Regions from separate parts of the Roseixanthobacter glucoisosaccharinicivorans genome, predicted to be linked through region 1. Evidence: predicted binding sites of a transcription regulator. Region 1 holds the regulator's gene; the other holds the start of a gene.

Region 1 (7,587 bases):
TCGCGCCCGGCGCGACCATCGCCTCCACCATCGCGAACGAGTTTCCCGAAGCTTCGATCGGCTCGCTGAAGCTGACCTCTCTGCTTCAGCTGGGCTTCATCCTGTTCGTGATCTCGTTCATCGTCCTTGCCCTGTCCCGTGCGCTCGTGCGCTCGCGGCTCGATTGATCCGGGAGGCAAACGTCATGGCATCCCTCGCAGCACGCCGCGCCAAGGACTATACGGTCAAGGTCGTCTCCACGGGGTTCGCGGTCTTCGCGATCTTCCTGCTGGCCTGGATCCTGTGGACCCTGATTTCCCGCGGTCTTCCGGCCCTCAACCTCAATGTCTTCACCAAGGTGACGGCGCCTCCCGGCCAGGGTGGCGGCCTTCTGAATGCGATTGTGGGATCTCTGATCCAGATCGGCATCGCGCTGGCGATCGGCGGTCCCATCGGCCTGTTCGCCGGCACCTTCCTGGCCGAGAACGGCAAGGGCACGAAGATCGGCTCCGCCGCTCGCTTCGTGAACGACATCCTGCTCTCGGCGCCGTCGATCCTGGTGGGCCTGTTCATCTACCAGTTCCTGGTGGTGCCGTTCGGCGGCTTCTCCGGCTGGGCCGGCGCGATCGCGCTGGCGATCCTGGTGATCCCGGTGATCGTGCGCACCACCGAGGACATGCTGAACCTGGTTCCGGTGGGCTTGCGCGAAGCCGCCTTCGCGCTCGGCGCGCCGCAGTGGAAAGTGGTCATCATGATCACCTGGCGGGCGGCCCGCGCTGGCATCGTCACCGGCATCCTGCTGGCCATCGCCCGCGCGGCGGGTGAAACGGCGCCGCTGCTGTTCACCTCGCTGGGCAATAATTCCTGGTCGACGGATCTCAGCAAGCCCATGGCCAGCCTGCCGATCGCGATCTATCAATATGCCGGAAGCCCGTTCGACGATTGGGTGTCGCTGGCCTGGGCCGGCGCGCTGCTCATCACCGTGGGCGTTCTGGTCCTGAACGTCGTGTCCCGTCTGGTGCTGGCGCGCACGCGCTGAACCGGCACCCTGAGATCACCGCCCCGAGGGCGCCCAAGATCACCGCCCGGGCCGGCAGCACGCCGGCCCACCGGGCGACCAGAGACCGAATGAGGCTGACATGAACTCTGCAGTGGATCCGACCTTCAATATTTCCTCCTCCGTCTCGGCCAAGCCCGATGCCATTCAGGCGCCGACCAAGATCAAGGTGGAGAAGCTCGATTTCTATTACGGGCAGAACCACGCGCTGAAGAACATCAATTTCGAGATCCCCGAGAAGCGCGTCACCGCGATGATCGGCCCCTCGGGCTGCGGCAAGTCCACCTTGCTGCGCGTGTTCAACCGCATGTACGACCTCTATCCCGGCCAGCGTGCCGAGGGCGGCGTCATGTTCGACGGCGTCAATATCGTCGGCAAGGAACTGGACCCCACCGTGGTGCGCACGCGCATCGGCATGGTGTTCCAGAAGCCGACGCCGTTCCCCATGTCGATCTATGACAACATCGCCTTCGGCGTGCGCCTGCACGAGAATCTCAATAAGGCGAAGATGGACGAGCGGGTGGAAAGCTGCCTGCGCAAGGCCGCCATCTGGGAAGAGACCAAGGACCGCCTGCATACCTCGGCGCTCGGCATGTCCGGCGGCCAGCAGCAGCGCCTGTGCATCGCCCGCACCATCGCCGTGCAGCCGGAAGTGATCCTGCTGGACGAGCCGACCTCGGCGCTCGATCCGATCTCCACCTCGAAGATCGAGGATCTGATCGACGAACTGAAGCAGGATTTCACGATCGTCATCGTGACCCATAACATGCAGCAGGCGGCGCGCTGCGCCGACATCACCGCCTTTTTCTACCTGGGGGAACTGGTCGAGGTCGCGCCATCGGACGTGATCTTCACCAATCCCAAGCAGATCAAGACCCGCGATTACATCACCGGCCGCTTCGGCTGACCAAGCAAGGATCTGCCAGATGCCCGACCATACCGTCTCGGCCTTCGACGCCGAGCTGAAGGAGATCGGCCGCAAGGTCGTTGAAATGGGTGGCCAGTCGGAGCGCATGGTGGCTGACGCCGTCAATGCCCTGATCCGCCGCGACACCGCTGCCGCCCAGCGCGTGATCCTGCTCGATACGAGCGTCGATCTGCTGCAGCGGGAGATCGAGGAGAAGGCCATCGTCTGCATCGCCAAGCGCCAGCCGGTGGCGAGCGACCTGCGCGACGTGGTGGCCTCGATCCGCATCGCCTCCGACCTGGAGCGTATCGGCGACCTCGCCAAGAACGTGGGCAAGCGCGTGCTCGCCATCGAAGGGGAATATCATCCCCAGAAGCTGGTGCGCGGCGTCGAGCACATGTCCGATCTGGTGCTGGAGCAGCTGAAGGAAGTGCTGGACGCCTATGCCAGCCGCGACCAGGCGAAGGCGGTGGATGTGTGGGTCCGCGACAGCGGCATCGACACCATGTACACCTCGCTGTTCCGCGAACTCCTCACTTATATGATGGAAGATCCGCGCAACATCTCGGTGTGCACGCATCTGCTTTTCTGCGCCAAGAATATCGAGCGCATCGGCGACCACGCGACCAATATCGCGGAGACCATCTATTATATGGTGTCGGGACAGATGTTGTCCGAAGAGCGCCCGAAGGCGGATGTCTCCAGCGAGACCACCGTCGCTTTCCCGGGGCATAGCCTTCAGGGGTAAAATCCGTGCCTGCGCGTATCTTGATTATCGAGGACGAGGAACCCCTGACCCTTCTGCTCCGCTACAATCTGGAGTCAGAAGGTTATTTCGTGGAGAGCGTCGGACGCGGCGATGAAGGCGAGACCCGGTTGCGCGAAAGCGTGCCGGACCTCGTCATCCTCGACTGGATGCTGCCGGGCCTGTCGGGCATTGAACTGTGCCGCCGCCTGCGGACCCGCCCGGAAACCGAGCGTCTGCCGGTCATCATGCTCACCGCCCGCGGCGATGAAACGGAACGGGTGCGCGGCCTCGCCACCGGGGCCGACGATTATGTGGTGAAGCCCTTCTCCGTGCCCGAGCTTCTGGCGCGGGTGCGGGCACTGCTGCGGCGCGCGAAGCCGGAGCATGTGGCCACATTGCTGCGGGCTGGCGACATCGAGCTGGACCGGGAGACCCACCGGGTGCACCGCTCGGGGCGCGAGGTGCACCTTGGGCCGACGGAATTCCGCCTGCTGGAATTCCTGATGCAGAGCCCGGGACGGGTGTTCTCGCGCGAGCAATTGCTCGACGGCGTGTGGGGACAGGACGTTTATATCGACGAGCGCACGGTGGACGTGCACGTGGGGCGCCTGCGCAAGGCGATCAATCGGGGGCGCCAGTCGGACCCGATCCGCACCGTGCGCGGCGCCGGTTATTCGTTCAACGAAATGTTCGCCCGCGTGCATTGAGCGCGGGAGGGCCTGCGCGCTCGAATGCGGGGGTGCTGCGGGGATTGGTGGCTGGGCCCGCTGTATGCGGGCTCATGCGCCATGGTGCGGAGCCAGCGTGCCGCCGCATCGTGCAGCGCCAGCGTCACGAGCAGGCTCCCGCGCAGGCCGCGGCGTATGGTGCAAAATTCAGATGTCTTGGCGGAGCGGAACCCGCGGGAGATATTCTTTCCGGGGATAGGGCCTGCTCGCAGCCCAAATGCCCTTACGGGCTCGCACATGGCCCCGGGCGGTTCGGGCGCCGAGCCTCGGTGCATCAAGGCCCGGACGCCATGCGCGCGCGGCCTTCCCATTCGAGCGACGCGGCAATGTCGCCCGGCGCCCGACCTTTGGCACAATCCAAGATGTCGTCGCGTCGCCCCGGCGAGGTCTGCGCAGCCGGCGCAGCCCCAAGCGCGGCGGCGGCGGTCAGATGCGGGCGACGCGCCGGTCGCGACGGCGATCCTGCGTGGGCTGGTAGGCCATCCGCGCATGGGTGGTGCAATAGGGCATGCCGGTGACACTGCGGCCGCCGCAGAAATAGAAGTTTTCCGTGCCCGGCTCGCCGATCGGCCAGCGGCAGGTGCCCTCGGTCAGGTTCATGATGGTGCAGCGCTGGCCCATGGCGACCACATTGCCGCCGGTTGCCGGACGCGGCGCGGGCTCGGGCGCCACGAAAGCCTCCAGGGCGGGGGCGAGCGCGGTGTTGCCCATGGTTTGCGGCTGCGGCGCGGGCTTGTTCGCGGGCGCTTCAGGCCGGGCCTTGCGCGGGCGTGCGGCGGGAACCGTTGATTTCGCTCGGCCGGAGAGGCCGAGGCGGTGCACTTTTCCGATCACCGCATTGCGGGTGATGCCGCCCAGCTCGCCGGCGATCTGGCTTGCGGAAAGCCCTTCGCCCCAGAGCTTCTTCAAGAGTTCGACGCGCTCGTCGTTCCAGCTCATCGCTCTCCTCCTTCGACTCTTCTCCCGCACCCAGGCGCGCCATTGCACGCGGGTTCGCAGGGCCCAACGTCACTTGGGGAACAGGCCTGCACGAGATGTCGTGGTCAGCCACGAGCAAACTACAATATGCACGCCCGCCCGCACAGAGTCGGAATGCATTCCCGTGCCGTTGTCCCCAAGTCGTTACGATCAGGTCAACGGCTGCGCTCTGTTGACCTCCCGCGCGCGATCATTAGAATCCCTTTTTGTCGGGCCGCCCCGCGAGGGCGGCCTTTGGCGTTTCTGATGTCCGGCGAGACGCAGCGCGTTTCGCCCCACCCCAAGAGGAGGGGTTCCGTGATCACCCCCGTTCTGCCGACCTACGCGCGCATCGACCTCGTTTTTGAAAGGGGAGAGGGCTGCTGGCTCGTCACGACGGACGGGCGACGCTATCTCGATTTCACCGCAGGCATCGCGGTCAACATCCTCGGGCATGCCCATCCTTATCTGGTCTCGGCGCTGACCGAACAGGCCGGAAAGCTCTGGCACACCTCGAATTTGTTCCGCATCGTCGGCGGCGAGCGCCTGGCCGAGCGGCTGAAGGCCGTGACCTTCGCCGATACCATGTTCTTCACCAATTCGGGTGCGGAAGCGCTGGAGTGCGCCATCAAGATGGCGCGCCGCTACCAATATGTGATCGGCGCTGAGGCGAAAAACCGCATCATCGCCTTCGAGGGCGCATTCCACGGGCGCACGCTCGCGACCATCGCGGCGGGCGGCAACCCCAAGTATCTGGAAGGCTTCGGCCCGAACATGCCGGGCTTCGACCATGTGCCGTTCGGCGATATCGAGGCCGTCAAGGCGGCCATCGGACCGGAGACCGGGGCGATCCTGGCGGAGCCGATCCAGGGCGAGGGCGGCGTGCGCGTGCCCTCGGCGGATTTCCTGCCGCAGCTGCGCGCCCTGTGCGACGAGCATGGCCTGCTGCTGATCCTCGACGAGGTGCAGTGCGGCGTCGGGCGCAGCGGCAACCTGTTCGCCTACCAGAGCTCGGGCATCGTGCCCGACATCATGGCGGTGGCGAAGGGCATCGGCGGCGGCTTCCCCATGGGCGCGTGCCTCGCCACGGAGAATGCGGCGCGCGGCATGACGCTCGGCACCCACGGTTCGACCTATGGCGGCAACCCGCTCGCCATGGCGGTGGGCAATGCGGTGCTGGACGTGGTGCTTGCGGACGGCTTCCTGGAGCGGGTGCAGGCCATGTCGGCGCTGCTCGTACGCACGCTGAACGAGATCAAGGACCGTCATCCCGCAGTCATCGCCGAGGTGCGAGGTGAAGGACTCCTGCTGGGTGTCAGGGCGCAGGGCCCCGCCGCCGAGCTGGTGCTCGCCCTGCGCGACGAGGGCCTGCTGGCCCCGGGCGCCGGAGACAATGTGGTTCGACTTCTGCCGCCTCTCATCCTCACCGAGGAGGAGATCGCCATTGCCGCCGGAAAAATCGAGGCCGCCTGCCTGCGGATCGAGGACGGCCTTGCACGGGCGTCGGCGAAGGGAGCCGCCGAATGAAGGACACAGGCGTGCGTCATTTTCTCGATCTGTCCGATATCCCCGCGGTGGAGCTGCGGCGGGTTCTGGAATTGTCGAAAGATCTCAAGGCCAAGCGCAAGGCCGGTTCGGCCGAGCGACCGCTTGCCGGCAAGTCGCTGGCGATGGTGTTCGACAAGCCGTCCACGCGCACCCGCGTCTCGTTCGATCTGGCCATGCGCCAGCTCGGCGGCGACACGGTGATGCTCACGGGCGCGGAAATGCAGCTGGGGCGCGGTGAGACCATCGCCGACACTGCCCGCGTCCTGTCGCGCTATGTGGATGCCATCATGATCCGCATTCTCAGCCATGAGGATCTGATGGAACTCGCCACCTACGCCACGGTGCCGGTGATCAACGGCCTTACGCGCGTGTCCCATCCCTGCCAGGTCATGGCCGATGTGATGACCTTCGAGGAGCACAAGGGCCGCATCGCCGGGCGCAAGGTGGCTTGGACCGGGGACGCGAACAATGTGCTCGCCTCCTGGATCCATGCCGCCCACAGCTTCGATTTCGAGTTGAACGTCGCGACCCCGAAGGAATTGTCGCCGCGCCAGGCGCTCAAGGAATTCGTCAAGAAGACCAAGGCGCGGGTGAAATTCACCCGCGATCCCGAGGCGGCGGTGGAGGGGGCGGATTGCATCCTCACCGACACCTGGGTCTCCATGGGCGACAAGGAAGCCGAGCGGCGCCACAATCTCCTGAAGCCCTATCAGGTCAACCGCGCCCTGATGGCGCGCGCGGCCCCGGACGCCATCTTCATGCATTGCCTGCCCGCCCATCGTGGGGAAGAAGTGACCGATGACGTGATGGATGGGCCGCAATCGGTGGTGTTCGACGAGGCGGAAAACCGCCTGCATGCCCAGAAGGGCATTCTGGCCTGGTGCTTCGATACGCCGGCAGCCTGAGCCGTGGTGCCGGGAGAAGGTGACGCCATCCTCCCCCGGCCGGGCCTGCGGCGCGCGAGACGATGCCGCGGCGGCGGTCGAAGGCCCGGCCCTCGGGCCGGGCGGTTGGAATGAGGTATCATGACCAAGGAAACACGTCCCGAGCCCCGCCAGGAAGCGCCTGATAACTCGGTGCTTCCATTCCAGGTGGACGCGCTCGACATTCGCGGCCGCGTCGTGCGCGTCGGCTCCATGCTCGACGCGGTGCTGGTGCATCACAATTATCCCAACGCCGTGAAGCGTGTCGTCGGCGAGGCGGTGGCGCTGACCGTTCTGCTGGGATCGTCGCTGAAATTCGAGGGCCGCTTCATCCTCCAGACCCAGACCGACGGTCCGGTGGACATGGTGGTGGTGGATTTCGTCAGCCCCGACAAGGTGCGCGCCTATGCCCGCTTCGATGCCGAGGCGGTGGCGCAGGCGGAAGCGAGTAATGCCGCCGCGCCGGCGCTGCTGATCGGGCGCGGGCATCTCGCCATGACCATTGATCCGGGCCTGTCCGCCAATCGCTACCAGGGGGTCGTCGCCCTGGAGGGCGACGGGCTGGAGGCGGCGGCGCATCAATATTTCCAGCAATCCGAGCAGATCCCGACCCGCGTGCGGCTCGCCGTGGGCGAGGAGATGCGGCCGGGCGGCGAGCCCTCCGCGTGGCGCGCGGGCGGCCTGCTGGCGCAATTCCTGCCCGCCGAGGCGGGCCGGGCGGCGCAGGGCGACCTGCATCC
Region 2 (7,587 bases), 390 kb from region 1:
TCCGCACCCGAGGCGGTGGCCCCGTCCACCGGCTTCATGTCGATGTTCTCGACCACTTCGGCGAACAATTTGCCGAGCGCGCCCATGGTGTGGATGGACAGCGCCAGCACGCCGGGCATGGGCCCGAGGCCGAACGCCACCACGAACAGCAGGGCGAACACGATCTCCGGCACGGTGCGGCAGAATTCCAGGAAGCGGCGCACGCCGAGCCTGATCCAGGGGGAGCGCACGAGATTGGCACTGGCCAGGAAGCACAGGCAAAACGCGCCGAGGCCGCCGAACAGCGTGCCGAGATAGGCGATCAGGATGGTGTCCCACAGCAGCTTCAGCCAATGGTCCAGGTTCCAGAACCATTCGCCGAGGTCGGCGGCCAGATTGGCGAAGGTGAGCGTGGGCGTGATGTCGTAGAAATAATTCCCGAGCCGCCCCGCATTGGCCAGGAATACGGCCGGCTTCACCTCGCCCATCCAGGAGGAGAGGGCGATGCAGACCACGATCACCGCGAGGCCGATATAGACATGGCGCCGGCGCGAGGCCATGGCCGCCGCATAATGGCGCGCCAGCGGCGCGAGCTGCTCGGCCGGAAGGGTCGCGAACGCGTGGGGCAGGGGAAAGGGCATGGGGCGTGAGTTCCGAACCTGCGGGAGCGGACGGCCCGCCGAAGCGGGCCGTCCTTTCGGCGTCAGGACGCCTTCTTCTTGCGCAGCTCGTCGACGAACTTGATCAGCTCGATCACCGGCTTATAGGCGGCGTTGTCGACCGGCTGCCAGGGCTGGGCCTTGCCTTCATAGATCTTCTCGAAAGCGGCCTTGTCGTTCTTCTGGATGGAGAAGAAAGCGTCGCGGATCTTCGCCTTCAGATCGTCCGGCAGGTCCGACAGATAGGCGTAGGGCGAGTTCACGATCAGGTCGGACTTGTAGATGATGCGATAGTCCGAATACTTCGCCATCCCCTTGCGATCCATGCGCATGAGGTTGGATTCGTTCTCGTCGTTCCACCAGTTGAAGGCGGCGTCGCAGGTGCCCTGCTGCACGGCGATCACGGCGTTTTCGTGGGAGCCGGCATAGACCACCTTGCTGAAGAAAGCGTCGGGGGTGATGCCCATCTTGCTGAGGGCGAAGCGCGGCACGTTGTTGCCGGAAGTGGAATTGGGATCGACCAGGCAGAGGTTCTTGCCCTTCAGATCCTCGATCGACTTATAGGGGCTGTCGGCCTTCACATAGAGCACCGAATGATAGCCCTTGGTGCCGTCCTGGTTCACTTCGATCGCGAAGGCTTCGGTCTTCACGCCGGTGAGCAGGGCGCGGGCGAAGGAGGCCGGGCCATAGGCGGCGATCTGGACGTTGCCGGCGCGCTGGCCCTCGATCACGGCCGCATAATCATTGGCGACCCGCAGGGTCACCTTCACGCCGAGCTCCTTGGAGAGATAGTCCATGAGCGGCTGGTAGCGGTCCGTGACGCCCGAGGCGTTCTCGGCCGGGATGACCGCGAACACCAGCTCGGGATACTTGGCTTTCCAATCCTGGGCGGCGGCGGCGCCGGCGAAGCCGGCGGAGAGCACCGCGGCAGTCGCCACGGTCATGAGGGTACGGCGGGTCAGCATGTCTCGCTCCTTGAGGATGCGGGTATGGTCGGGGGGTAAAAACGCTTGAAATCACGCGTACTTTTGGAAAACCGCGCGCGGCGATGGGCTGCGCGAAGTGGGATTGCCATGCGCTGTCGCATTCACGCGCGTGCCGGTGGCGGGCCTGCGTTGGCGCCCGGCCAACACGAAGGGGGCGGCGGGTTCACACGGCGGCGGCGTCCGGCACCAGGGCGGGTTCGAAGTCCGGCTCGGCGGCGCCATGCATGTCCATCACCTCGCCGGCCTCCAGGCCGTAGAGTTCGCGGGCGACCCCCTCGGTCAGCGCCTCGGGCGCGCCGTCGAACACCACGCGGCCGGCGGCCATGCCGATCAGGCGATCGCAATAGGTGCGGGCGAGATCGAGCGAGTGCAGGTTGCACAGGACGGTGATGCCGAAATGCTTGTTGATGCGTAGCAGGGCATCCATCACCACCTTGGTGTTGCGCGGATCCAGCGAGGCGATGGGCTCGTCCGCCAGGATCAGCCCCGGCTCCTGCACCAGGGCCCGGGCGATGGCCACGCGCTGCTGCTGGCCGCCCGAGAGACTGTCGGCGCGCTGGGCGGCCAATTGGGCGATGTCGAACTGATCGAGCGCGGTCAGCGCGACGGCCTTGTCCTCTTCGCTCCACATCTTGGACAGCGCGCGCCAGCGCGGCATGGTCGCGAGGCGGCCCATGAGCACGTTGGTGAGCACGTCGAGCCGACCCACCAGGTTGAACTGCTGGAAGATCATGGCGGCCTGGGCGCGCCACAGGCGCAACTCCCGGCCCTTCAGCGCCGTGACATCGACGCCGTCATAGCGGATCGCGCCGCCGCTGGAGGGCTGCAGGCGATTGATCATGCGCAGCAAGGTGGACTTGCCCGCGCCCGAACGGCCGATGACGCCGATGAAGGCGCCCTGCCCAATCTCGAGGTTGACGTCCGACACAGCGACCTTTTCGCCAAATCGGCAGGTCAGCCCTTCGATCACCATCATCTGGTTTTGCTCCGGTGCTTACCGGGACATTTCCTTAAGCGGGCGCCGCAACAATCTTATGACACTGCGGTGATCGGGTGCCGCCGCGCCCTTGTAAATCCTCCAATGCCGGGCTTCATAAATTCGTCATGGGCGTCACAATCCGGCCTGAAAGCCTGATTGTTGGGACAAAAGTACATTTAGGGCCAAGGGCCTAGCCCTGAAGGTCGACTCCCGCCGGTGTTGCCACATGAGCCCCGGCCACGGGCCGACGCGCTCCGATGGGGGCGGCTGGCGGCGCGGTGCATTGGCCGCGAGTCGAGCGCCCGATGCGCGCGACGCTGACGCTCGTGTGCGCGCGGAAAATGCGGGAAACGGGGAGATGGAAAACTGGGAGACCGGGGGTGTCAGGGCCGCCGCACGCCGGTGAGGCACGCGGCGCCGGAGATTTTCTCTCCAGCGCCGCGCCGATCGACCTGCCCTTCGCGATTTTTGCTCTTTTACGAAGGCGGCTTGAGCGTGTGGTCAAACTCAGATCATGCCGAGCAAGACCGCGCCGATTACGGCGAAAGCGGTGCTTACTTTCAGCATGTCGAGTATCGAGCCCAGGTCCACTTCTCAAGTCCCTTTTTGGTCGATCTCCGAGCGAAGCTTAACAAAGACCAAAAAATGGAAAAGGAAATAACGCTGCCGCAGCGCGGCGTATTATCCTGCGTCGCAGCGTCTATTTTCGAGAAGTGAACGATACCATCCACATGGCGGTGTCGCACTGCACATCGCCCTGTTTTGATATATTGTATTTCAGCTTTGAATCGCGCGCTCGGCGAGGGCGGCGACGGTCAAGGCGGTGCGATCCCGGCCAAAACGCCCCACGATCTGCACGCCCATGGGCATGCCGTTGGCGCCCGAAAGCCCGGTCACATTCACCGTCGGCGTGCCCATCAGCGTCCACAGCCGGTTGAAGATGGCGGATCCGGTGGTGCCATAGCCCTCAGGTGCCGTGCCGGGGGCGGAGAAGGTGAGGATGGCATCATAATCGGCGAAGAAGTCGCCAAGCCGGTGGCGCGCGTGCTTGGCGGTGCGGCGGGCGGAATCATAGGCATCCGGCTGCACCTTGGCGGCTTGTTCCAGATAGCGTGCCAGCAGCGGCGAGAGCAGGTGGCGCATGCGGTCATATTCGTCGGCGAAGGCGATCGCGCCCTCGTAATCCTGGATCGTAGAGTGGATCGCGTCGGCGGCTTCCAGTTCAGGTGGAAGCGCGACCTCGCTCACATGGGCGCCGGCGGCGGCCAGGGCGCGGGCGGCCTGGTCGAGCGCCCCATGGGCGTCCGCGTCCGCCTGGTCGGCGCGCACGGTGCGGATGACCGCGATGCGCGGCGCTTGCGCCACCTCGGTGCCGATGTCGAGGTCCCGCCCGGTGAGGCCGGCGGCGGCGAACGCCACGTCCTGCACCCGTGCGCCGAACAGGCCGATGGTGTCGAGATGCCAGGAAAAGGTCTTCATGCCCAGGGTGGGCAGGATGCGGAAGGTCGGCTTATAGCCGGTGACGCCACAATAGGAGGCCGGCCGAATGACCGAGCCGCCGGTCTGGGTGCCGAGCGCGAGCGGCACCATGCCGGCTGCCACCGCGGCTGCCGAGCCCGCCGAGGAGCCGCCCGGCGTATGGCTGAGCCGGCGCGGATTGCGCGTGATGCTCGGCTCCAGGAAAGCGAATTCCGTGGTCACGGTCTTGCCGAGCAGCACGCCGCCACCGCGCCGCGCCTGGCTCACCACCGGCGCATCGCTGGCGGGGCGGTGGCCGGCATAGATCGGGGAATTATATTCCGACGGCAATTCGCGGGTATCGAGAATGTCCTTCACCGCGAACGGCAGCCCGGCGAGCGGGCGATCGGCCTGGCCCGGTGCCTGCGCGGCGGCGCGCGCCGCCGCAAGATCAAGCACCGCAAACGCCCGCACCTGCGCGTCCTGCGCCGCGATCGCCTGATCGCACATGTCCACCAGATCGAGAGGGGTCAGCCGGCCGGATCGCACGTCGTGGGCAAGGTCGCGGGCAAGGAGCATGGGAAGGTCTTTCTTCTTTGGTTCTGAACGGTCCGCGCTCAGGGGCGCGAGAGGATATGGCGGCCGGAGCGCGCGGCCTCGTCATAGACGCGCGTGTCGCCCGGATGCTCGGAATAGCAGGTCGAGGCGATCACCGGCTTGCCGGCCGCGATCAGGTCCGACACCGTGGCAAAGCCATAGCCTTTCGCCCGCAGCGCCGGGATCAAGATCCGGAGAGCCTCGGCCGTGTGCTTGCCTCGGCCATTGGCATGCATCAGCACGATCGAGCCGGGGCGGATCGCCCGCAGCATGTTCTGCGCCATCAAGCTCGCGCCGAGAAAGGCGGGGTCGGCGGAATCCACGTCCCACTGGATCGCCAGATGGCCGGTCTCGTTGACGTAATTCATCGATTCCGCGCTGCACGAGCCGTAAGGGAAGCGAAACAGCGCGGGGCGGACCGGCACCTTTTCCAGCATGCAGCCCGCTTGCGTGGCGTTGGCGCGGGAGAGGCCGAAGGCGGTGTCGGCATCGTCCACCTGGCGCGTCATGGCCTCCCCGGTCTTCACCGCGAGATTGGCGTGGGACCAGGTGTGGTTGCCCATTTCGAAGATCGGATCGGCCAGGATCTGGGCGGCGCGATCGGGATGGCTGACCATCCATTTGCCGCCGCCGAAGAAGGTGGCGGGCACATGCTCGGCCCGCAGATAATCCACCAGGGCGCCATCATAGCCCGAAACTTCGCCCGAGGCCTCGCACAGGTCGAAGGTGAGGGCCACCAGCTTCACACCGGCCGGCAGGTCCACCCGGCGAATCGAGCCGGAGAGCGAAGCCGGCACGGGCTGGGCCGGGGGCAGGCGCACGTCGGGCAGGGAAGCGGGGGCGGCGGCGCGCCGCACGATCTCTTCGCCCGGCCGCGCGCGCAGGGCTTCAGGCGCATAGCAGGCCGACGCGGCAAGGGATGGGGCGGCACGTGCCGGCCCGCAGAGCGTGGACGCGGCGCAGGCGAGGGCCAGCAGACCGGCGGCGGCGGAGCGCGATAGACGCGCGAGGGGAAGGGGCAGGGACAGGGGCAAGGGCAAGGCCGGGGGTCGGAGCATCGTGGGGTGGGAGTGGCATGGTCCGCGTGGGCTCGCAAGGCTTACCCGTGCAAAGCTTCGTGCGTGGCCTTGCAGCCGGCGCAGCCCGCCGCCGGGCAGACGCCGCGCGCCTTGCACAAGCCACGCGGCGCGCCGAAGATCGCCACCACGCCGGCGCGACAGGACACCAAGATGGCTCCAGATTCCTCCCTCCCGCAAGGCCAACCGCCCGCCTCGGACGAGCCGCGCCTCGCCCTCGTGACCGGCGGCAGCGGCGGCATCGGGCTGGAGTTCGCGCGTCTCCTGGCGCGGGATGGGTTCGCCGTGATCCTGGTGGCGCGCGATGCCGCCCGCCTGGAGGCGGCGGCGGGGGTGGTGCGGGCCGCCGGGGCGGCGCAGGTTGAGGTGCGCGTCGCCGATCTCTCCGATCCCGTGGCGGTAGACATGCTCGGCGCCGAAATCGCGCGAATGGAACTGGACGTATTGGTGAACAACGCGGGATTCGGTGCCTACGGGCCGTTCGTCGACGCCGACCTTGACGCGACCGAGGGCATGATCGCCACAAATATTGCGGCGCTCACCCTTCTGACCCGCGCTGTCCTGCCCGGCATGCTGGCGCGGGGGCAGGGGCGGATCGTGCAAGTTGCTTCCACCGCCGCCTTCGCCCCGGGCCCTTTCGCCGCCGTCTATGCCGCGAGCAAGGCTTATGTGCTCTCGTTTTCCGAAGCTTTGAGCGAGGAATTAAGCGAGACCCGCATCGCCGTCACGGCTCTGTGTCCCGGCCCGACTCATACCGGCTTTGCCGCCCGTGCCGGCATGGGGGCGACGCGGGTGTTCCGCGGGCCGGTCGCGGATGCGCGCACGGTGGCAGAAGCGGGCTATCTGGCCATGCTGGCAGGCAAGAGAGTGGAAGTGGTCGGGCTTGCCAACCGCTTGATGACGTTCGCGGTTCGCCTCGCACCCCGGCGATTCCTGGCGCGGGTGAGCCGCCGCGCTTACGGCCCGCCACCGGAAGGCTGAGCAGCGCCTGCGCCGATGGGTGGCGGCGCGGTGCATCAGTGCGGCTTCTGGCGCGGATCAGCAAAATCCATTTGTGCTGCCGGCCGATGCGCGCTAACGCGCCGCATCCTTCCGAGCGGGCGCGGCCAATGAACCTTCTGTCCATCCAGTCCCACGTCGCCTTCGGCCATGTGGGGAACGCATCCGCCGTCTTTCCCTTGCAGCGCCTGGGGGTGGAGGTGTGGCCCATCCACACGGTCCAATTCTCCAACCACACGGGCTACGGAGCCTGGCGCGGGCAAGTGTTCGAGGCCGAGCTGGTGCTGGAACTGGTGGAAGGCATCGCCGAGCGCGGCCAGCTGGCCAGCTGCGACGGCGTTCTGTCCGGCTACATGGGGTCGGCCGATCTCGGTGCGGCGATCCTCGCCACCGTGGCGCGGGTGCGGGCCGCCAATCCGCGGGCGACCTATTGCTGCGACCCGGTGATCGGCGATGTGGGGCGGGGCATCTTCGTGCGGCCGGGCATTCCCGAATTCATGCGCGACGTCGCCGTGCCGGCGGCGGATGTGATCACGCCCAATCAGTTCGAGCTGGAATGGCTGACCGGGCAAACACTTGTGACCCGCGCCGATGCGCTCGCCGCTTGCGCGCACCTGCAAAAGACCGGCCCCGGGGTCGTGCTCGTCACCAGCCTGCATTCGCAGGAGACACCGGCCCAATCCATCGACCTGCTCGCCTGTGGGCCGGAAGGGCGCTTCCTGGTGCGCACGCCGCGCCTCGACGTTTCGCTCAATGGGGCCGGCGATGCGATCGCGGCGCTGTTCTATTTCCACTGGAAGCGCAGCGGCAGCGTTGCGGTGGCGCTCGGCGCGGCCGCCTCCTCGATCTATGGC

What was found. Region 1 encodes PhoB, which activates phosphate uptake and scavenging genes when phosphate is short. Its sites were predicted from a motif close to TGTCATNNANCTGTCAT; they were not measured.
Region 2: phnC (phosphonate ABC transporter ATP-binding protein) is a predicted target of PhoB. The motif match lies at 2,648-2,664, and genes of this name have one in related genera.

The regions. Positions count from the first base shown of each region.
Region 1 covers NZ_CM195538.1:3,386,548-3,394,134, reverse strand. Annotated here, with positions in the region: gene pstC (phosphate ABC transporter permease subunit PstC) at 1-167, shown strand, start outside; gene pstA (phosphate ABC transporter permease PstA) at 185-1,018, shown strand; gene pstB (phosphate ABC transporter ATP-binding protein PstB) at 1,119-1,943, shown strand; gene phoU (phosphate signaling complex protein PhoU) at 1,963-2,691, shown strand; gene phoB (phosphate regulon transcriptional regulator PhoB) at 2,697-3,398, shown strand; gene V5F78_RS15705 (GcrA family cell cycle regulator) at 3,846-4,358, opposite strand; gene V5F78_RS15700 (aspartate aminotransferase family protein) at 4,644-5,903, shown strand; gene argF (ornithine carbamoyltransferase) at 5,900-6,829, shown strand; gene V5F78_RS15690 (Hsp33 family molecular chaperone) at 6,950-7,587, shown strand, end outside.
Region 2 covers NZ_CM195538.1:2,996,527-3,004,113, reverse strand. Annotated here, with positions in the region: gene phnE (phosphonate ABC transporter, permease protein PhnE) at 1-620, opposite strand, end outside; gene phnD (phosphonate ABC transporter substrate-binding protein) at 683-1,603, opposite strand; gene phnC (phosphonate ABC transporter ATP-binding protein) at 1,788-2,600, opposite strand; gene V5F78_RS13880 (hypothetical protein) at 3,093-3,320, shown strand; gene V5F78_RS13875 (amidase) at 3,381-4,640, opposite strand; gene V5F78_RS13870 (polysaccharide deacetylase family protein) at 4,679-5,698, opposite strand; gene V5F78_RS13865 (SDR family NAD(P)-dependent oxidoreductase) at 5,780-6,715, shown strand; gene pdxY (pyridoxal kinase PdxY) at 6,844-7,587, shown strand, end outside.